2 linked regions of the Pseudoduganella dura genome follow. The protein of the gene in region 2 binds, or shares a complex with, the protein of the main gene of each other region. Links are inferred from orthologs where the notes say so. Each region holds a gene or a part of one and is shown on either strand. Other genes may lie near its edges.

The links.
Region 1: the proteins of trxB (region 2) and trxA are in contact, whole or in part, in a crystal structure (PDB 1F6M), measured with the Escherichia coli proteins. The link is inferred for Pseudoduganella dura from one-to-one orthologs.

Annotation. Positions count from the first base shown.
Region 1 is NZ_WNWM01000002.1:3,885,256-3,892,760, forward strand. What follows is about bases 1,626-4,608. They hold trxA (thioredoxin TrxA), read right to left. Parts: upstream 3,289-4,608; coding sequence 2,962-3,288; downstream 1,626-2,961. Other genes in these bases: rho (transcription termination factor Rho), read right to left, coding at 1,626-2,828; GJV26_RS17070 (response regulator), read right to left, coding at 3,464-3,877; GJV26_RS17075 (PAS domain S-box protein), read right to left, coding at 3,874-4,608. Also shown: GJV26_RS17050 (ArnT family glycosyltransferase), read right to left, coding at 1-697; GJV26_RS17055 (type B 50S ribosomal protein L31), read right to left, coding at 789-1,058; more of rho, read right to left, coding at 1,566-1,625; more of GJV26_RS17075, read right to left, coding at 4,609-7,505. UniProt on the Escherichia coli protein: Participates in various redox reactions through the reversible oxidation of its active center dithiol to a disulfide and catalyzes dithiol-disulfide exchange reactions.
Region 2 is NZ_WNWM01000002.1:995,015-1,002,306, reverse strand. Bases 1,994-4,763 are described here. They hold trxB (thioredoxin-disulfide reductase), read right to left. Parts: upstream 3,969-4,763; coding sequence 3,018-3,968; downstream 1,994-3,017. Other genes in these bases: GJV26_RS04515 (DNA translocase FtsK), read left to right, coding at 4,200-4,763; GJV26_RS04525 (Smr/MutS family protein), read right to left, coding at 2,304-3,011; GJV26_RS04530 (trimeric intracellular cation channel family protein), read right to left, coding at 1,994-2,036. In the rest of the region: GJV26_RS04540 (NAD(+) synthase), read left to right, coding at 1-983; GJV26_RS04535 (P-II family nitrogen regulator), read left to right, coding at 1,011-1,349; more of GJV26_RS04530, read right to left, coding at 1,410-1,993; more of GJV26_RS04515, read left to right, coding at 4,764-6,611; outer membrane lipoprotein chaperone LolA, read left to right, coding at 6,622-7,257; GJV26_RS04505 (replication-associated recombination protein A), read left to right, coding at 7,275-7,292.

The sequences.
Region 1 (7,505 bases), 2.9 Mb from region 2 along the record:
CGGCCGGGATCGCCAGGAAACGCGTACAGGTAAACAGCGCCACCAGCACGAAGGCCGGCGGCACCCAGCCGCGGGTCAGCGTCATCAGGCCCAGCGCCAGGCCGATCAGCGCGGCGTTGCGCCAGCATGGCTTTTCCATGTAGCGTACCGAGCGGTACAAGGTGAGTGCCAGCAGCGCCGTCAGCAGCGGCTCGGAAGTGGTTTCGTGGCTGTGCTGCAGGAAGCCCAGGCAGCCGAGGTAGATCAGCAGCGCGGCATCGGCCAGCGTGCGGCCGAAGTCGTCCGGCTCGGGCTGGCCGCCGAAGGCCAGGCGCAGCGGCTGCGCCTCGGGCCGCCGGCCCAGGTTGAAGGTGGCGTACCACAGCGACAGCGCGCCCAGCAGGAACACGCCGATGGTGGCGATGCGGGCGGCCAGCACATCGCCGAACAGGCCGCCGAACAGCTTGATGCACAGCGCGCCCAGCCAGAACATCAGCGGGCCTTCCTCGGGCGTCGGCATGCCGGCGATGTTCGGCCACAGCCAGTCGTGCCAGGTGCCGTGCGCCATCGTCCACATGATGCCGAAGCTGGCGGCATCGTCGTTCTTCCACGGTTCGCGTCCGATGACGCCCGGCAGGATGTACAGCATGGCCAGGGCAAACAGCGCCCAGCGGGGCAGGGCAAGGACGGCGGAGGCGGGAAGGCGGACTGGCTTCATTCAATCGGTCGTGCTGACGGTGGAAACAGGAGTATCGGTGATAACAATAAAAAAAGGCAGCCGCGGCTGCCTTTTTTCGTGCGCGAGGCGATTAGCCTTGCGATACGGCGGTCTTGGAACCGACTTTGCCGAACTTCTGGCGGAACTTTTCCACGCGACCGGCGGTGTCGACGATCTTGTGCTGGCCCGTGAAGAACGGGTGCGATTCCGACGAGACTTCGATCTTGACCAGCGGGTATTCTTTACCGTCGAGGGTGATCTTGTCGCGGGTGTTGATCGTGGAACGGGTCACGAACTTGAAGTCGCACGACAGGTCGTGGAACACAACTTCGCGGTAATCTGGATGGATATCGTTTCTCATGATGTTTCTCTATAAAGTTTGGTAGCCAAACAGCACTTCGTCGGTCCAACAGCTTCCTGACCCGATTGCCGCCCACTTGCCGGGGTTAAAAACAGCCGGGGATTATACTCCAAAACGCCGGCCAAAATAATAGGGATGGACCCTGTTTTCCAAGAAATTTCCTGGAAAACAGGGTCCGTCCCTACTTTTTGGATTTTCAGCCCAACTGCAGGAACCGGGGGCAGACCCCCCGTCACCGTGGCAGCGAACTCGGCCTCCAGCGGTGTTGGGGATCTGACCCCAGGCCTGGTCGCGGGTTACCGCTTGCATTGGCGACGGGGCGAAAAAAACCGGTGTCAGACACCATTTATCCTTGCGGATAAATGGTGTCTGACACCGGCTGCTCAGCTGTTCCCGGCGAAGGTTAGCCGCCGCGGTGCAGCAGGGGTTTCGTGGAGCACTGCTCCGCGCCTGCGGAACGGCCTGGCCCTGCAGGGCCAGGTTCCTTGCGCGCCACTTGTCCTTGCTTTAGCCGCCGCGCCGCATCATGTCGAAGAACTCGGTATTGGTCTTCGTGGCGCGCATCTTGTCGAGGATGAACTCCATCGCTTCGATCTCGTCCATCGAGTACAGCAGCTTGCGCAGGATCCAGATCTTCTGCAGCTCGTTCGGCTTGATCAGCAGTTCTTCGCGGCGCGTACCCGATTTGTTCAGGTTGATTGCCGGATAGACGCGTTTTTCGGCCAGGCGGCGCTCCAGGTGCACTTCCATGTTGCCGGTGCCCTTGAATTCCTCGTAGATCACGTCGTCCATGCGCGAACCGGTTTCGATCAGCGCGGTGGCGATGATCGTCAGCGAGCCGCCTTCCTCGATATTGCGGGCGGCGCCGAAGAAGCGTTTCGGGCGCTGCAGCGCGTTGGCGTCCACGCCGCCGGTCAGCACCTTGCCCGAAGCCGGGATCACGGTGTTGTAGGCGCGGGCCAGGCGGGTGATCGAGTCCAGCAGGATGACCACATCCTTCTTCATCTCGACCAGGCGCTTGGCCTTTTCCATGACCATCTCGGCAACCTGCACGTGGCGGGTGGCCGGCTCGTCGAACGTGGAGGCAACGACTTCGCCGCGCACCGAGCGCTGCATTTCCGTCACTTCTTCCGGGCGCTCGTCGATCAGCAGCACGATCAGCGTCACGTCCGGGTGGTTGGCCGTGATGGCGTGCGCGATGTGTTGCAGCATCACGGATTTGCCGGACTTCGGCGACGCCACCAGCAGGCCGCGCTGGCCCTTGCCGATCGGCGCGATCAGGTCGACGATACGGCCGGTGATGTTCTCGGCGCCGTTCATCTCGCGTTCCAGGCGCAGCGGCTCGTTCGGGTGCAGCGGCGTCAGGTTCTCAAACAGGATGCGGTGTTTCGAGGCTTCCGGCGATTCGCCGTTGACCTTGTCCACCTTGACCAGTGCAAAGTAACGCTCGCCGTCTTTCGGCGTGCGCACTTCGCCTTCGATCGAGTCGCCCGTATGCAGGTTGAAGCGCCGGATTTGCGACGGCGAGATATAGATGTCGTCCGTGGACGCCATGTAGCTGGCGTCCGGCGAGCGCAGGAAGCCGAAGCCGTCCGGCAGTACTTCCAGGGCGCCATCGCCGAAGATCTGCTCGCCGGACTTGGCGCGCTTCTTCAGGATAGCGAACATGAGCTCCTGCTTGCGCAGGCGGGCCGCATTGTCGATATCCAGACTGATGGCCATTTCCAGCAACGCCGAAACGTGCAAGGCCTTTAATTCAGATAGATGCATAGGTGTTTGAGTGTCCCGTGACGGGAAAGTAAGGTAGGGGAGGGAACTGCGTGGGCTCTATGTTTCTCGGGGGGCGGATGCCTCGGTCCCGGCCAGGCAGGTGGTGCTGCGGGCGCAGCACCACCTATATTACTCAAATATTGCTGTCGATGAAAGAGGTGAGTTGGCCTTTTGCCATGGCGCCCACTTTTTGAGCAGCCGGCACGCCGTTCTTGAACAGGATCAGCGTCGGGATGCCGCGAATGCCGAACTTGCCCGGCACGGTCTGGTTCGAGTCCACGTCCAGCTTGGCGATCGTCAGCTTGCCGTCATATTCCTTGGCGACTTCTTCCAGGATCGGGGCAATGCTCTTGCACGGACCGCACCACTCGGCCCAGAAGTCCACCAGCACAGGACGGTCGGATTTCAGCACGTCGGCTTCGAACGACGCGTCGGTGATGTGTTTGATGTTTTCGCTCATGTTGTTTTCCCCTTTCGGGATCAGATTAAGTTCGCCTGGCGTCCGTTGCCTGCCAGTCCTCTACGAGGAGATGGAGACCGTGCGCACGAATTCAATGTCAAGCCACTATATCAACTACGACTCAAATAATGAGACTTGCATCGGGGAATCAGGCGGGGATGGATCAAATAATAACCTATTTTCCGTCGCCGTGTACCGGCGTCGCCCTGCCGCGGGCGAGTGCCAGCAGGTCGCCCAGCGCGGCACTCGTGAGCGGCTTGTTGCGCGCCCCCAGGATGGTCAATCCCTGCGCCGTCGCCAGCGTTTCGGCGGCGCGCAGGATGCCGCTGTCCATGCCGGACAGCAGGATCACGTCGCCATCGAAGCCGCCTTCGGCCACGGCGCGCAGGAATTCGATGCCATCCATCTCCGGCATCGACAGATCGCACACCAGCACGTCCGGCCGGAACCCGGGCAGTGCGCGCAGCGCACTGCGGGCGTCGCTGTCGGCGTGTACGTGGGAATAGCCCAGGCCGGCGATCATGTCCTGCAGCAGGTCCAGCATGAAGGCGTCGTCGTCCAGCAGCAGGATGCGCAATGCGTGGTTCATTTCAGTTCGCCAAGAGTCGTGTGGTTCAAGATGTGTTCCCGGATCTGCGCCAGCAGGGGGCGGAACTGCCCGACCAGCGCCCACGCACCCTGTTCCCCCGCCGGACCGGAAGACGGCAGCCGCTCCATCCGCTCGCACAGTTCGCCCATGCCGAGCGCACCCACCGTGCGGGCGGCCGCCTTGAGCCGGTGGCCCAGTTCGCGGACCCGCTCGATATCGCCGGCCGCCAGCGCCTCGTCGAGCTCCGCCAGCCCGTTCTCGGCCGATTGCAGGAACTTCAGCGCGAAGCTGCGGATCTTGTCCGGCTGGTAGCCCAGCACCTGGGCCAGCACGGACAGGTCGATGACGGCCGGATCGCCCACCAGTGTCGCATGGGGCCGGTACGGCACGGCGCCTTCATTGCCGGCGCCGCGCTCCCCTCCACCCTTGCCGCCGTCCTTGCCGCCATCGCGGCGATGTTCCTTCACGCGGCGCTCGGGCAGCCAGGCCGCGATCTTGCGGGCCAGCAGCGCCGGCTGGATCGGCTTGGCGATGAAGTCATCCATGCCGGCTTCCATGCAGCGTTCGCGTTCCTCGCTGGTGGCGGTGGCCGTCATCGCCAGCACGCGCAGGCCGGCCAGGCGCGCATCGGCGCGGATGCGGCGCGTGGTTTCCAGCCCATCCATCACCGGCATCTGCACGTCCATCAGCACGCAGTCGAAGCTGGCTTCTTCCAGCAGCGCCAGCGCCTCGGCGCCGTTGCCGGCCAGCCGCACCGCGGCGCCCGCCTCCTCCAGCATTTCCATGCCGATCTGCTGGTTGAAGGCGTTGTCCTCCACCAGCAGGAGATGGGCACCCTGCAGCGCGTCCTTCGGCGTCGCCGGCTCGGCGGCCGATGACGGCAGCGCGCCGGCGGCCGCTCCGGTTCCGCCGATGCCGAGGCGCGCCGTGAACCAGAACGTGCTGCCGGCACCGGGCGCGCTCGACACACCCACGTCGCCGCCCATCAGCTGGGCCAGCTGCTTGCAGATCGCCAGCCCCAGGCCGGTGCCGCCGTAGGCGCGCGTGGTCGACGCGTCGGCCTGCTCGAACGACTGGAACAGCCTGCCCATCTCCTGTTCCGTCATGCCGATGCCTTCGTCGCTGACATCGAAGCGCAGCAGGCAGTCGGTGTCGCCGCCCGCTATGCAGCGCACCCGCAGGCCGATCGTGCCGTGCTCGCTGAACTTGATCGCGTTGTTGACGTAGTTGATCAGCACCTGGCCCAGCCGCAGCGGGTCGCCGCGCAGCACCGGCGGCACTTCCGGATCGATGTCGATGTCGAGCCGCAGCTCCCGGGCCGCGACCTTCGGCGCCACCACGGTGGTCAGCGTTTCGATGACCTGCGACAGCGGGAACTCGACCTGTTCGATGTCCAGCTTGCCGGCCTCGATCTTCGAGATGTCCAGGATGTCGTCGATGATGCCCAGCAGGTGCTCGCCGGCGAAGCGGATCTTTTCCAGGTAATCGCGCTGGCGCGGATCGAGATCGGTCTTCAGCGCCAGGTGCGCCATGCCGATCACGCCGTTCATCGGCGTGCGGATCTCGTGGCTCATGTTGGCCAGGAACTGGCCCTTGGCCTGGCTGGCCTCTTCGGCGACCTGCTTGGCCTGGTCGAGCTGCTCGGTGCGTTGCGCCACGCGTTCCTCGAGATGCTCGTTGAGCTCGCGCAGCGCCTGCTCCACCCGCTTGCTTTCGGTGATGTCGATCGACATGCAGATCAGGTACACGGGTTCGCCATGCTCGTCGAACACGGGTTTCTTGAATGTGCGCAGCGCGAGGTGCTGGCGCAGCGCCGGGTTGAACAGCGTTTCCTCGTAGTCGACCTGCTCGCCGCGGGCGAAGGCTTCGCGGTCGCGCCGGGCGAACTCCACCACCTCCTTCGGCGCATGCAGGTGCGCGTAGCTGCCGTTGTGCAGGTCGGCCATCGTGTAGCCGAACTGCCGCTCGCAGGCGGGATTCATCAGCAGCAGGCGGCCGTCCGGACCTTTCAGGAACAGGCCGATCGGCATCATCTTGATGATTTCCTGCAGCCGCTGCTCGCCGCGCCGCAGCGCATCGGCGCTGTTCTTGCGCTCGGTGATGTCGGTCAGGCTCGCCACCACCATCGTGGCGGCCCCCAGTTCGTCGCGCATCGGTTCGGCGTTCACCGACAGCCAGCAGATGCCGCCCGAATCTCCCGTTACCCCCATCACCACGCCGCGCACCGAGCGGCCGCTGGCGAGGGCGCGCTGCACCGGGTGTTCGTCGGCATCGAACGGCCTGCCGTCCTCGTGCACGCCGGGCCACAGCCGCGCGCCGCTGGCGGCGGCCGGCCCCAGCATGCGGGCCGTGGCCGCATTGCATTCGAGAATCACGCCCTCGCTGTTCAGCACCACCAGGCCGTTGGTCACGGCGTTGAACACCGAGGCCATGCGCTGGCTTGAATTGCGCAGCGCCACCTCGGCCAGGCGCCGGTCGGTGATGTCGGTGATCATCGCCAGCGTGCCGGCATACACGCCGTTGTCGTCGTGGATCTGCGTGGTCGACACCAGCCCCCACATCGACGAGCCATCCTTGCGGTAGAAGCGCGCATCGCCCTGTTCGGCTTCGCCGGGGCGGCGGCGCTGGTTCTGCCGCACCAGCTGGGCCGTGCTTTCCTCGTCCATGAAATCGCTCATCGGGCGGCCCAGCATGTCGTCCGGATCGAAGCCCAGCATGCGCGCCAGCGTGGGGTTGACGAACGACGTGCGGTCGCCGGCATCGGTCATCCAGATCCCTTCGGTGGCCGTCTGCACGATCTGCCGGTAGCGCTCCGAACTGGCGTGCAGCGCCTGCTCGGTGCGCTGGCGCTGGGTCATGTCGCGCACCGAGACCACCGACCAGCCCTGGCTCGCGCGTTCGATCCCCGCCAGTTCGATCGGCGCCAGGTGCACCATGGCGGGGAAGTGGCCGCCGTCGGCACGCCGCGCGGTCAGCACGCGGCCCGGCAGGTTGGGGCGCGAGAACAGTTCGCGCGGCAGGCCAGGCGCGCTGCGCATCACTTCCGGCACCAGCAGTTCCATCGAGATGCCGGCCATGTCGCCCGGCTGGTAGCCGAAGCAGGCGGCGGCCGCGCGGTTGACCTGCTTCACGCGGCCGCCGCGGTCGGCCACCAGGATTCCGCCGGGCATTGCTTCGAGCACCGCCGACAGCCGGTCCCGCTCGGCCAGCGCGCGGTCGTTCACGGGGCCCAGCGTGCCGCCCGCCAGCGTGGGGTGGGCGCCGGCGCGCGCGGTCACGCGGCCGCGCACCGCGATCCAGCGGTAGCTGCCGTCGCGGCAGCGCATCCGGCATTCGTGCACGAGCAGCGTATCGTCGACCGGTTCGAGGCCGATGCGCGACATCTCCTGCATCAGTTGCAGGCGGTCGTCCGGGTGCACGTGCTGCAGCCAGGCGTTGCGGTCGTGCGGCGCCAGGCCGCCGGCGCCGTAGCCGAGCAGTTCCCCGAAGCGCGGCGACAGCTTCACTTCATCGCTCTGCGGATGCCATTCCCAGATGCCTTCGCAGGCCGCATCCAGCGCTTGCTCGGCCGGCGATGGCGCGTCGGCGGCGGGCGCCGCCTGCACCGGCAGGGGCTGCGGCCGCGCGG
Region 2 (7,292 bases):
GGCTGTCCGCCAGCGGCATGAAGAAGGTGGTGATCGGCATCTCCGGCGGCCTGGATTCCACGCACGCGCTGCTGGTCTGCGCCAAGGCGATGGACCGCCTGCAACTGCCGCGCACGAACATCCTCGCCTACACGATGCCCGGCTTCGCCACCAGCAGGCGCACGCTGGACCAGGCGCGGAAACTGATGGACTTCGTCGGCGCCACGGCGCACGAGATCGACATCCGCCCGAGCTGCATCCAGATGCTGAAGGATATCGGCCACCCGTACTCGGAGGGCAGGGAAGAATACGATGTCACGTTCGAGAACGTGCAGGCCGGCGAGCGCACCAGCCACCTGTTCCGGCTGGCCAATCACCACAACGGCATCGTGGTGGGCACCGGCGACCTGTCCGAGCTGGCGCTGGGCTGGTGCACGTACGGCGTGGGCGATCATATGTCGCACTACAACGTGAACGCCAGCGTGCCCAAGACGCTGATCTCGCACCTGGTGCGCTGGGTGGCCGAGAGCCGCCAGTTCGGCGAGGCCGATTCGCAGGTGCTGATCGATGTCGTCGACACGGAGATCAGCCCCGAGCTGGTGCCGGGCAAGGCAAATGACACCGCGCCGGCGCAGAGCACGCAAAGCGTGATCGGCCCCTACGAACTGCAGGACTTCAACCTGTATTACACGCTGCGCTTCGGCTTCGCGCCAAGCAAGGTGGCCTTCCTGGCGCTGCATGCGTGGAAGGACCGTTCCACCGGCGCCTGGCCGGACGATGCGCACGTGGTGCGCAACCAGTATGCCCTCAAGGACATCAAGCATAATCTCGGCATCTTCCTGCGCCGCTTCTTCCAGACCAGCCAGTTCAAGCGCAGCTGCGTGCCGAACGCGCCCAAGGTGGGCTCGGGCGGATCGCTGTCGCCGCGGGGCGACTGGCGCGCACCGAGCGATTCGGAATCGGTGGTGTGGCTGGAAAACCTCAAGACCGTGCCGGATGCCTGACCCAACAATTTCTATAAGGAGAATGCCATGAAACAGATTACCGCCGTTATCAAGCCCTTCAAGCTGGACGAAGTGCGCGAAGCGCTGGCCGAGGTGAACGTGACCGGCCTGACCGTCACCGAAGTCAAGGGCTTCGGCCGCCAGAAGGGCCATACCGAGCTGTATCGGGGCGCCGAATACGTGGTCGACTTCCTGCCGAAGGTGAAGGTGGAAGTGGTGGTGGACGACGGCGTGGCCGAGCAGGTGGTCGACGCCATCATCAAGGCCGCCCGCACCGGCAAGATCGGCGACGGCAAGATCTTCGTGCAGAACGTGGAGCAGGTGGTGCGGATACGTACCGGCGAGACGGGGCCGGACGCCGTCTGATTTTAGTGTCGGACACCATTTCGAGCTTGCTTGAAATGGTGTCCGACACTGGTTCGAGCTTCATGGTCTCCCGACGCGCAGGTCGAATTTCCACGTGATCAGCCGCAGCAGCGTGATCGTTGCGGCGGATGACCACAGCGCGATATCTTCTGTCACGTTCACCTGCCGCAGCAGGATGTACAGCCAGCAGCCGAAGAATGCGCAGATCGCGTAGGGCTTGCCGTCCCTGAACACCATCGGCACCTCGTTGCAGACGATGTCGCGCAGCACGCCGCCGAAGATCCCCGTGATCACGCCCATCATCGCGGCGATGAAGATCGGCATCTGCGCCGCCAGCGCCTGCGACACGCCGGCCACGGCGAACAGCCCCAGCCCCATCGCATCGGCCACCACGATCAGGCGCTCCGACACGATGTGCCGCAGGTGCTTCATGAACGGCGCCACCGCCAGCGCCAGCACGAACAGCAGGATGGTGTATTCCTGGTGCTGCACCCAGAACAGGGGCCGCTTGTCGAGCAGGATGTCGCGCAGCGTGCCGCCGCCGAACGCGGCGATGAACGCCACGATGATGACCCCCACGATATCCATCCGCTTGCGCCGCGCCTCCACGAATCCCGAGAACGCCCCGACGAGGATCGCGATCACTTCGATGACGGTAACGAGGGAAACGTGCGGGACGATTTTCATGCGGGCTCATCAGGGGAGGATGGGCACAGGTTAACAGAAAAGGAAGACTGCAAGGGGAAAAGCGGTGGCCCGTGCAAGGGCAGGAGCCGCTGAGTTAAAAGCGGTGTCCGACACCAGGTCCGGTGGAGCCGCTGGTTTCGGACACCGGCCTTCTGGTGTCGGACACCGGTTTTCATTGGAAGCATCCGGGAGAAAACCGGTGTCCGACACCGATGAAGCCGGTGTCCGACACCATGCCCGGACACCACGCCCGCAGGAATCGCCGCCTCAGCGCTCCGGCCGCAGCGCGGCCCGCAGCAGCACGATCAGCGCGCCTTCGCCGCCCTCGGCGGCATGCGCCTGGCAGAAGGCGATGACGCCGTCGGTCTGCACCAGCCAGCTGTGCACCATCGACTTGAGCACGGGTTCGCCGCCGCGCGAGCCGAAGCCGCGACCGTGGATCACGCACACGCAACGCTGGTTGCGCTGCACGGCGCGGCCCAGGAAGCCGGCGAGGGCGTTGCGGGCATCGTCGCGGCGCAGGCCGTGCAGGTCGAGCTCGTCCTGCACCGGCCAGTAGTTCTTGCGCAGCCGCTTCATCACGTCGCTGCCGACCCCGGGGGCGAGGTAGTTCAGCGACGGTTCTTCTTCCATGTAGTGCTCGACGCCGAACAGGTCCGACAGCGATTCGCGCAGCACGGCCGCATCGTCGTTCTTTTGCTCGGTGGCCGTCAGCTTGCGCTTCGGGGCCGGCGGCGGGGCGATGACGGGCTTGGGCAATTGCGGCACGTAGCGGTTCGACTCCGGCAGCTTGTTCACGCCCTTCATCGTGGTACGGAACATGCCGGCCTCGGCCACTTTCTGCTTTTCGCGCTCGATGCGCGCGGCTTCCTCGGCAAGGCGCTCGGCCTCGGCCGCGGCGCGCTCGGCGGCCCCCTCCTTGAGCTGCTTGCCGAGAACCTTCAGGTCTTCGAAGCTTTTCAATCCGCGCGCCATGTGACTTTACTCCTGCGCTTCCAGGTAACGCTGCGCATCCAGCGCGGCCATGCAACCCGTGCCGGAGCTGGTGATGGCCTGGCGGTACACATGATCCTGCACGTCGCCGGCGGCGAACACGCCCGGCGCCGACGTGGCCGTGGCCATGCCTTCGGTACCGGAGCGCGTCTTGATATAGCCGTTATGCATGTCCAGCTGGCCTTCGAAGATGCCGGTGTTCGGCTTGTGGCCGATTGCCACGAACAGGCCGTGCACGGAAATTTTCGATTGCTCGCCGTCGTTGGAGAGCAGCGTCAGGCCGGTCACGCCGCTGTCGTCGCCGTTCACTTCGTGCAGCTGGTTGTTCAGCTTCAGCTCGATCTTGCCTTCGGCAACCTTGGCCATCAGGCGGTCGATCAGGATCGGCTCGGCGCGGAACTTGTCGCGGCGATGGATCAGCGTGACCTTGGTGGCGATGTTGGACAGGTACAGGGCCTCTTCGACGGCCGTGTTGCCGCCGCCGATCACGGCCACTTCCTGGCCGCGGTAGAAGAAGCCGTCGCAGGTGGCGCAGGCCGATACGCCGCGGCCCATGAACGCTTCCTCGGACGGCAGGCCCAGGTACTGGGCGGAGGCGCCGGTGGCGATGATCAGGGCGTCGCAGGTATATTCGCCGGCATCGCCGACCAGGCGGATCGGTTTTTCATCGAGCCTGGTCGTATGGATATGGTCGAACACGATCTCGGTATTGAAACGCTCGGCGTGCTGCAGCAGGCGCTGCATCAGCTCCGGACCCTGCACCCCCAGCGGATCGCCGGGCCAGTTTTCCACGTCCGTCGTCGTCATCAATTGGCCGCCCTGTTCGACGCCGGTGATCAGCATCGGCTTCAGGTTGGCACGCGCGGCATAGACCGCGGCGCTGTAGCCGGCGGGACCGGAGCCAAGGATCAGGACGCGGGCGTGTTTGGTAGTGGTCATGGAAGCTTCTCTGCGAATTGGGGAAATAAAACCGAAAATGGGAGTTCGAGCCTATATGGAGGCATCGCCGGAACGCACAAGCGGTTCGGTCAAGCAAAGTCAGATTATAAGCGAACCCCCGCATTCTTGAATTGAGAGGCCGGAATAGGCCCGGATGCCTTAAAATAAGCGCAATAGAAATAATTACCTTAGCGCAACACGTTTGCGACAAAATCCACCACAGTTGTAGTCATGAGTAAAACCACGCAACAGACGAGCAATTCTTACCGGCGCACGGCAACCGAAAGACAACCGTTGCCGAACCGGCTCGTGCGCCTGCTGTCGGAGGCGCGCTGGTTCGCGCTGGCCGTCGCTTGCCTGTATTTCGTATTGATCCTGGCCAGCTACCACAAGGGCGATCCGGGCTGGTCGCATGCCAGCCTGGTGCCGAACGTGGTCAACCTGGGCGGCCGCGGCGGCGCCTGGCTGTCCGACCTGATGTTCTATATCTTCGGCTTTTCGGCCTGGTGGTTCTGCGTCTACCTGGTCCGCTTCGTGTGGCGCGGCTACCGCCGGCTGACGAACAAGTTCGTGCTGGAAAAGGAAGAAGACGAGGAGCACAGCCACGAAGGCATCATCCGCCTGATCGGCTTCGTGCTGCTGCTGACCGGCAGCATGGGCCTGGAATACCTGCGCATGTATTCGCTGCCCGTGCAGCTGCCGCGCGCGCCCGGCGGCGTGCTGGGCCAGCTGGTCGGCCATGCCGCCCACGTGGGCCTGGGCTTCACGGGCGCCACGCTGATCCTGCTGCTTCTGTTCGGCATGGGCACGTCGCTGTTCTTCCACGTCTCGTGGCTGACGGTGGCCGAGCGCATCGGCGGGGCCATCGAAACGGCCATCGACTGGGTCATCATGCGCTACGAGGACCGCGAGGATCGCCGCCAGGGCGCCGCGGCCACCGTGAAGCGCGAGGAAGTCGTCGTCAAGGAACGCGAGAAGCACGTGGAGAAGCATCCGGAGATCCTGCCGCTGAAGGTGGAACCCCAGATGCTGGTGGTGCCGAAGCCCGAGCCGGTCGAAAAGGTCGAGCGGGTGCCGAAGGAAAAGCAGCCGTCGCTGTTTACCGAAACCGAGCTGCCGCGCGAAAAGCCGGTGGTGTTCCAGAATATCGAGAACACCGACCTGCCGCCGCTGGCGCTGCTGGACGAAGCCCCGCCGGCGCAGGAAACGGTGTCCATCGAAACGCTGGAATTCACCAGCCGCCTGATCGAGAAGAAGCTGTCGGACTTCGGCGTGGAAGCCAAGGTCGTCGCCGCCTATCCGGGCCCGGTCGTCACGCGCTACGAGATCGAACCGGCCACCGGCGTGAAGGGCAGCCAGATCGTCAACCTGGCCCGCGACCTGGCGCGTTCGCTGTCGCTGACCTCGATCCGCGTGGTCGAAACGATCCCCGGCAAGAACTACATGGCGCTCGAGCTGCCGAACATGAAGCGCCAGATCGTGCGCCTGACCGAGATCCTCGGTTCGAAGGTGTACAACGACAGCGCCTCGTCGCTGACCGTGGCGCTGGGCAAGGACATCGCCGGCAAGCCGGTCGTGGCCGACCTGGCGAAGATGCCGCACCTGCTGGTGGCGGGTACTACCGGCTCGGGTAAATCGGTGGGCATCAACGCCACGATCCTGTCGCTGCTGTACAAGTCCGATCCGCACGATGTGCGCATGATCCTGATCGACCCGAAGATGCTGGAGATGTCCGTCTACGAAGGCATCCCGCACCTGCTGGCGCCGGTGGTGACCGACATGCGCCAGGCCGGCCATGCGCTGAACTGGGCCGTCAACGAGATGGAGCGGCGCTACAAGCTGATGTCGAAGCTGGGCGTGCGTAACCTGGCCGGCTACAACGCCAAGATCGCCGAGGCGCAAAAGCGCGAGGAGCACATTCCGAATCCGTTCTCGCTGACGCCGGATTCGCCGGAGCCGCTGGAAAAGCTGCCGACGATCGTCATCATCATCGACGAGCTGGCAGACCTGATGATGGTGGTGGGCAAGAAGGTGGAAGAGCTGATTGCCCGTATCGCGCAAAAGGCGCGCGCGGCCGGCCTGCACTTGATTCTGGCGACGCAGCGCCCATCTGTGGATGTGATTACCGGCCTGATCAAGGCTAATATCCCGACCCGGATCGCGTTCCAGGTGTCCTCCAAGATCGACTCGCGCACGATTCTCGACCAGATGGGCGCCGAGGCGCTGCTGGGCATGGGCGACATGCTGTACATGCCGCCCGGTACCGGCCTGCCGGTGCGCGTGCACGGCGCGTTCGTCTCCGACGAGGAAGTGCACCGCGTGGTCAAGCACCTGAAGCTGCAGGGCGAACCGAACTACGTGGACGGCATCCTCGAAGGCGGCACGCTGGAGGGCGAAGGGGGCGGCGGCGACGGTGCCGCGGCGGGCGAGGGCGGCGGCGAAGCCGATCCGATGTACGATCAGGCGGTGCAGGTGGTGCTCAAGAACCGCCGCGCATCGATCTCGCTGGTGCAGCGCCACCTGCGCATCGGCTACAACCGCGCGGCGCGCCTGCTGGAGCAAATGGAAAACAGCGGCGTGGTGTCGCCGATGCAATCGAATGGCAACCGGGACATTCTCGTTCCGGCCACGCCCGCAGAATAGGATTGATCTCATGAATCGTTTCATCATTGCCGCTTCCGTTTCGTTGGCTTTCGCGGTGTCGTTCGCGGGCGCGGCGCATGCCGCGGCGCTGGACCAGTTCAAGACCTTCGTCGGCTCGACCAAGTCGGCCCGGGGCGAATTCACGCAGACGTTGACGAAGAACGTCGACGGCGCGAAGAAGACCTCCGCGCCGTCGACGGGCACGTTCGTGTTCGCGCGCCCCGGCAAGTTCATCTGGACTTACCAGAAGCCGTATGAACAGGTGCTGCAGGCCGACGGCGACCAGCTGTACATCTACGACAAGGACCTGAACCAGGTCACGGTAAAGAAGCTGGGCGACGCGCTGGGCTCTTCGCCGGCCGCGATCCTGTTCGGCTCCAACGACCTGGAAAAGAACTTCACGCTGTCCGAGGCGGGCACGCGCGACGGCCTGGAATGGCTGAAGGCCGTGCCGAAGGCGAAGGACACCAGCTTCGAGCTGATCTCGATCGGCCTGAAGAACGGCCAGCCGGAAGCGATGGAGCTGAAGGATAATTTTGGACAGGTGTCCACGCTGGCGTTCCGCAAGTTCGAAAAGAACCCGCCGCTGGGCACGACCGCGTTCCGGTTCGATGTGCCGAAGGGCGCCGACGTCGTGAAGCAATAAACCAGGCGATAGAACCGATGGCCGATCTCTTCTCC